DNA from 2 places in the Streptomyces manipurensis genome. Region 2 is predicted to be linked to the other one. Evidence: riboswitches for the same ligand, from Rfam matches in the RefSeq annotation. Region 2 holds a riboswitch; the other holds the start of a gene.
The links. A riboswitch is a leader RNA that binds a small molecule or an ion and turns the genes downstream of it on or off. The one in region 2 is predicted to bind S-adenosylmethionine.
Positions count from the first base shown of each region.

Region 1: it holds a riboswitch for S-adenosylmethionine, as region 2 does, so the genes downstream of both, ACPU2J_RS09865 (aminotransferase class V-fold PLP-dependent enzyme) here and thrC (threonine synthase) in region 2, are expected to answer to the same signal.

Region 1 is NZ_CP186950.1:2,138,551-2,142,001, reverse strand. Features, by position in the region: gene ACPU2J_RS09875 (cytochrome b) at 1-406, shown strand, start outside; gene trpD (anthranilate phosphoribosyltransferase) at 570-1,634, shown strand; SAM riboswitch class IV at 1,731-1,847, shown strand; gene ACPU2J_RS09865 (aminotransferase class V-fold PLP-dependent enzyme) at 2,067-3,446, shown strand.
Region 2 is NZ_CP186950.1:3,373,272-3,376,722, reverse strand. Features, by position in the region: gene ACPU2J_RS15490 (alpha,alpha-trehalose-phosphate synthase (UDP-forming)) at 1-239, opposite strand, end outside; gene ACPU2J_RS15485 (glucosyl-3-phosphoglycerate synthase) at 286-1,236, opposite strand; SAM riboswitch class I at 1,421-1,578, shown strand; gene thrC (threonine synthase) at 1,596-2,870, shown strand; gene ACPU2J_RS15475 (MoaD/ThiS family protein) at 2,906-3,184, shown strand.

The sequences.
Region 1 (3,451 bases), 1.2 Mb from region 2:
GTCGATCAACTCGATCACGTGGTTCGTCCGGATCGGCTTCTTCGTCGTCCCGGTCGTGGCCTTCATCGTCACCAAGCGGATCTGCCTCGGCCTCCAGCGCCGGGACCGGGACAAGGTGCTGCACGGTCGCGAGACCGGCATCATCAAGCGCCTGCCGCACGGTGAGTTCGTCGAGGTCCACGAGCCGCTGTCGCAGGGCAAGCTGCACACCCTCACCGCGCACGAGCAGTACAAGCCGGTCGAGATCGGCCCGACGGTCGACGAGAACGGTGTCGAGCGCAAGGTGAAGGCCACCGAGAAGCTGCGCGCGAAGCTCAGCAAGGGCTTCTACGCCGAGGGCAACCAGATCCCGAAGCCCACGGTGGAGGAGTACAAGGAGATCCAGTCCGGCCACGGCCACCACTGATCCCCGGCACCACCCCATGAGGGACTGATTCCGGTCAGTCCCGGCGTCGCCACGGCAAGAGCCCCGTCCACTGTCCGGACGGGGCTCTTTGCCGTAACCGGCGCTGGATAGGCTGATCTCCTTCCATTCGACGTGGAACCACTACCAGCAGCAGGAGCTGACCATGAACGTTGCGACCCCGGCAGGCGGCGACAGCGTGGCGGCCCGTGGCTGGCCGGGCGTCCTCGACGCCCTGCTCACCGGCCAGGACCTGAGCGCCGACGACACCGCCTGGGCCATGGACCGGATCATGCGCGGGGAGGCCACCGACGCCCAGATCGCCGGCTTCGTGGTCGCGCTGCGGGCCAAGGGGGAGACCGTCGCGGAGATCAACGGCCTGGTACGGGCCATGTACGCGCACGCCAACCTCATCGAGGTGCCCGGCCGGACCGTCGACATCGTCGGCACCGGGGGCGACGGGGCCAAGACGGTCAACATCTCCACCATGTCGGCGGTCGTCGTCGCCGGCACCGGCGCCAAGGTGGTCAAACACGGCAACCGTGCGGCCTCCTCCGCCAGCGGCTCCTCCGACGTCCTGGAGAAGCTCGGCGTCAACCTCGACCTCCCCATCGACGGGGTGGTGCGGGTCGCGGAGGAAGCCGGCATCACCTTCTGCTTCGCCGTGAAGTTCCACCCCGCCCTGCGGCACGTCGCCGGCGCCCGCCGGGAACTGGGCATCCGCACCACCTTCAACGTGCTCGGCCCGCTGACCAACCCCGCCCGGGTGCGCTCCCAGGCCACCGGCGTCGCCGACCCGCGGATGGCGCCGATCGTGGCCGGAGTGCTCGCCGAGCGCGGCTCCTCCGCCCTGGTCTTCCGCGGCGACGACGGCCTCGACGAGCTGACCACCACCGCGACCTCCCGCGTCTGGTGGGTCCGCGACGGCAAGGTCTCCGAGCAGACCTTCGACCCGCGCGACGTGGGCATCCCCCTCGTCGACGTCTCCGCCCTGGCCGGCGGCGACCCCTCCTTCAACGCCGACGTGGCCCGCCGCCTCCTGGCCGGCGAGACCGGCCCCGTCCGCGACGCCGTCCTGCTGAACTCGGCCGCGGCCCTGGTCGCCCTCCACCCCGGCCCGGGCACCCTGGAGGAGCAGATCGCCGCGGGCATCGCCCGCGCGGCCGAGTCCATCGACTCCGGTTCCGCCCGGTCCGCGCTGGAGCGCTGGGTGACGGCCAGCAACGCCTGACCACCCGCCACGACGGTACGTTTCGCGCCACAGCCCCGGTCCGCCATGTGGACCGGGGTCTTGCGACCGGCCGATCATGTGGCAGGATGCAGACCAGGTCACGAGTGACAGCGTTTAGGCCCCGGCTTGCTGTCCGGCAACCCTCCTTCCGTGGCGGGGTGCCCCGGGTGATGACCAGGTCGTAGGCAGCAAGGCCTACGGCAAGCGCGGATCCCTCGACACCAGGGGTCCTGGTCTCTCGAGGAGCGAATTCCGTGAGCAAGCGAATGCGATAGGGCGAATCCGCCCCTTCTTCACCCCTCGGACCAGGGTCACTTCCGCGTACCGCGACCGACCGTCCGAGGCCCCTCCCGTACCCCGGACGGCCGCGCCGCCGCACCCGCGTACGGGCACACCGAAGCCATTCAGCCCTGCCTGCCGGGAGATACCGCCATGTCCGCATCCCTGAACGCCGCCACCACCGCCACCGCCCAGGACCCCGCCTGCGCCGAGCCCCTCCCCGTCCTCGGCCGCGACGTCACCGTCCCGCTCGTCACCGGCGGAGAGGTCACCTACGCCGCCCTCGACTACGCCGCCAGCGCCCCCGCCCTCCAGCGCGTCTGGGACGACGTGGCCGCGTACGCCCCCTACTACGGCAGCGTCCACCGCGGCGCCGGATACCTCTCGCAGCTGTCCACCGACCTGTTCGAGCAGAGCCGCACCACCGTCGCCGAGTTCCTCGACTGCCGCCCCGGCGACCAGGTCGTCTTCACCCGCTCCACCACCGACTCCCTGAACCTGCTCGCCGCGGTCCTCCCCGCCGACTGCCAGGTCTTCGTCTTCGAGACCGAGCACCACGCCTCCCTCCTGCCGTGGACGAACGCGCAGGTCACCTACCTCAACGCGCCCCGCACCCCGGCCGAGGCCGTCGCCACCCTGGAGCGGGCGCTCGCCGACCGGGAGCCTTACGGCCCGGCGCTCGTGTGCGTCACCGGCGCCTCCAACGTCACCGGCGAGCTGTGGCCGGTCAAGGAACTCGCCGCCGCCGCGCATGCCCACGGCGCGCGGATCGTGCTGGACGCCGCCCAGCTGGCCCCGCACCACCCCGTCTCCGTGCGCGACCTCGACGTCGACTGGGTCGCCTTCTCCGGCCACAAGCTCTACGCGCCCTTCGGCTCCGGCGTCCTCGCCGGCCGCGCCGACTGGCTCCAGGAGGCCGAGCCGTACCTGGCCGGCGGCGGGGCCTCCCGCAAGGTCTCCCGCCGCGAGGACGGCGGCGTCGACGTCGAGTGGCACACCACCGCCGCCCGCCACGAGGCCGGCTCCCCGAACGTCATCGGCGTCTACTCCATCGCCTCCGCCTGCCGGGCCCTCACCGAGGCCGGCTTCGACCACCTGGTGGCCCGCGAGCAGCAGTTGGTGACCCGGGTCCGCGAGGGCCTCGCCGAGGTCCCGGCCGTCCGGGTCCTGTCCCTCTTCGGGGAGGACGCCCCGCGGGTCGGCGTCATCTCCTTCGTCGTGGACGGCTGGAACAGCTCCCACTTCGCCGCCGCCCTCTCCGCCGAGTACGGCATCGGCGTCCGGGACGGCCTGTTCTGCGCCCACCCGCTGGTACGCACCCTGCTGGGCAGCGAGCCGCAGGCCCAGGGCGAGTGCGGGGCCCCCGAAGCCGCCCCGGGCGAGCGCTCGCTGAACGCGATCCGCGTCAGCTTCGGCGCCGGCACCCCGGACGAGCACGTGGAGCGCTTCGTCCGGGCGGTGCGGGAACTCGTCACGGACGGCGCGAAGTGGCAGTACCGCACGCAGGAGGGCCGCTGCGTCCCCGCGGTCTGACAGTG
Region 2 (3,451 bases):
ATCGTGGGATCGATGTCCAGCATCCGGACCCCTGGCTCGGACACCCCGCGCCGCACGGCCTCCCGGTCCGCGTCCGACAGCGCCGCGCAGATCCACAGCGCCCCCGGCTGCTCGGCGAGGGCCGCCGACAGGCCGGAGACCAGACCGCCCCCGCCGCGCCGTGCGCCGAGCGTGCCGTCATCGGCGAGGACGTAGGAGAGGGGGCCGCGGTTAGCTGCTACGAGTACCTGGGAAGCCATGCGGCGAACCTAGCCCGGCCTGCTCACCCTCAAACCATGGCCGCCGTCACGCCACGTCGCGCAGGGCGTACTCCTCGACGTCCGCCATCGGCGGCCGCTCCTCGGTGTCCACGGGGTACGTCCGCGGCACGAACCCCTCCGGGCCCCGCTCGAACTGGGTCAGCTCCGGGCGTACGAGATGCCCGCGCGAGAGCCGCACCTGCGCGGTCCGGTAGATCGCCGCGGCCATCCGGCCGAGCGCCTGACCACCCTGATGGCGGTGGAGCCGCACGCCCACGTCCACCTGGGCGAGCGCGTCCAGTCCGACCGTGTGCAGCGCGTCCACCAGCAGCCCCAGCTCCACCCCGTAGCCCACGGGGAACGGCAGCCGCTCCAGCAGGGAGCGGCGCACGGCGTACTCGCCGCCGAGCGGCTGCACGAAGCCGGCCAGCTGCGGCCAGTGCAGGTTCAGCAGCGGGCGGGCGACGAGTTCGGTGACCCGGCCGCCCTGTCCGGGGGCGTCCCCCAGCGGCCGGTCGTACATGGCCTTCACGAACTGCACGTCCGGGTCGGTCAGCAGCGGGCCGACGATGCCGGAGACGAAGGAGGCGGAGAAGTCCCGCAGGTCGGCGTCGACGAAGCAGACGACGTCCCCGCCGGTGACCAGCAGCGACCGCCACAGCACCTCGCCCTTGCCGGGCACGGCCGGGATCCGCGGCAGGATCTCGTCGCGGTGCACCACGCGCGCGCCGGCCTTCGCCGCGACCTCGGCGGTCCGGTCGCCGGAGCCCGAGTCGACCACCACCAGCTCGTCCACGAGGGGGACCGGCAGGTCCTCCATCAGCTCCCGCCGGATCGTCTCGACGATCGCGCCGACCGTCGCCTCCTCGTCCAGCGCGGGCAGCACCACGCTGACCGTGGTCCCTGCCGCCCGTTTCCGGTCGAGCAGCTGGTCGAGCGGTCGGTCGGCGGCGGACCAGGAGCGGTCGGCCAGCCAGCGCTCCACCTCTTCCAGCACCCTCAGCACTCCCTGCGTGTCGGCGGTATTGCCGCTTATATGATCCATCTCGCGGTTCGGACAGCTGTCTCAACCGCCCGGCCCTTCGGTTACAGTCTTGAACAACGCGAAGGACCACCGCATGCCGGGGTCCCCGCGTACAAACGCACCGGCGCGCCACAGAGCGCGTGTGCCGGTGCCATACCGCTCATCCAGAGGGGCAGAGGGACACGGCCCGTTGAAGCCCCGGCAACCCTCCAGTCGGTTCTCGCGATCGCGCAGCAGCGCTCGTCGACGAGGTCCCCGGCTAGGGAAGGTGCCAATTCCGTCTCATGGCGAAACGCGCCATGGGGAAGATGAGGAGAAAGGGCCTCGCCATCATGGCTGCACAGACTGTCGCCACCTCTGTCGATCTCGGACCTGCCGCCGGACTCTCCTGTCGCGAGTGCGGTACCCGCTTCGAGCTCGGTCCCATCTTCGCGTGCGCCGAGTGCTTCGGACCCCTGGAAGTCGCGTACGACCTCCCCGCCGGCGACCCCGAAGCCCTGCGCGCCGCGATCGAGGCCGGACCGAACAACATCTGGCGCTACGCGCCGCTGCTGCCCGTCCCCGCCGACGTGGCCTCCAAGCCGAGCCTGAACCCGGGCTTCACCAAGCTCGTCGACGCCGCCAACCTGGCCAAGGAGCTGGGCGTCACCGGCAAGCTGTACGTCAAGGACGACTCCGGCAACCCGACGCACTCCTTCAAGGACCGCGTCGTGGCCATCGCCGTCGAGGCCGCCCGCGCCTTCGGCTTCACCACCCTGTCCTGCTCCTCCACCGGCAACCTGGCCGGCGCCGTCGGCGCCGCGGCCGCCCGGGCCGGCTTCCGCTCCTGCGTGTTCATCCCGCACGACCTGGAGCAGGGCAAGGTCGTCATGGCCGGCGTCTACGGCGGTGACCTCGTCGGCATCGAGGGCAACTACGACGACGTCAACCGCTTCTGCTCCGAGCTCATCGGCGACCCGCTGGGCGAGGGCTGGGGCTTCGTCAACGTCAACCTCCGCCCCTACTACGGCGAGGGCTCCAAGACCCTGGCGTACGAGATCTGCGAGCAGCTCGGCTGGCAGCTGCCCGACCAGCTCGTCATCCCGATCGCGTCCGGCTCGCAGCTGACGAAGATCGACAAGGGTCTGCAGGAGCTGATCCGGCTCGGCCTGGTCGAGGACAAGCCGTACAAGATCTTCGGTGCCCAGGCCGAGGGCTGCTCCCCGGTGTCGACCGCCTTCAAGGCCGGTCACGACGTGGTCCGCCCGCAGAAGCCGAACACCATCGCCAAGTCCCTCGCGATCGGCAACCCGGCGGACGGCCCGTACGTCCTGGACATCGCGCGCCGCACCGGCGGCTTCGTCGAGGACGTGAACGACGAGCAGGTCGTCGAGGCCATCAAGATCCTCGCGCAGACCGAGGGCATCTTCGCCGAGACCGCGGGCGGCGTGACCGTCGGCGTGACGAAGAAGCTCATCGAGAACGGGCAGCTCGACCCGACCCTGACCACCGTCGTCCTCAACACCGGCGACGGCCTCAAGACCCTGGAGGCGGTGGCCGCGGACAGCGGGCAGACCGCCACCATCCGCCCCAGCCTGGACGCGTTCCGCGCCGCCGGCCTGGCCTGACCTCTTCTCCTCACTACCGGAAAGGCAGTAGCGCCATGAGCGTCAACGTCCGCATTCCCACCATCCTGCGCACCTACACCGGCGGTCAGGCCGAGGTCCCGGCCGAGGGCGCGACCCTCGCCGAGGTCATCGAGTCCCTGGAGAAGAACCACCCGGGCATCGCCGCGCGCGTCCTGGACGACCAGGGCAAACTGCGCCGTTTCGTGAACGTGTACGTCAACGACGACGACGTGCGTTTCGAGGGCGGGCTGCAGACGGTGACGCCGGACGGCGCCGGAGTTTCGATCATTCCGGCCGTCGCGGGCGGCTGCTGACCCTTTCCGTTTCACCCGACGGGTGACACGCGCAAACCAGAATCGCCCCCTCCGCTAAAAGCGGAGGGGGCGATTCTGCTTGATTGGGCACGGTAGAGTTGGGGAAGTCCCCTCCGCTGGACTTGCCCGCCGCATATGAACGGGTCGCGTGAGGGTCGACATCGGGTCAATGTGCAGGCGCGGTATGGGGCTTTGGCGAGATATGCCGGGCCCGAGTTGCCCGCCAATATGCCAAATTTTCACTCTATTTCAATGTTTCTCGGTGTC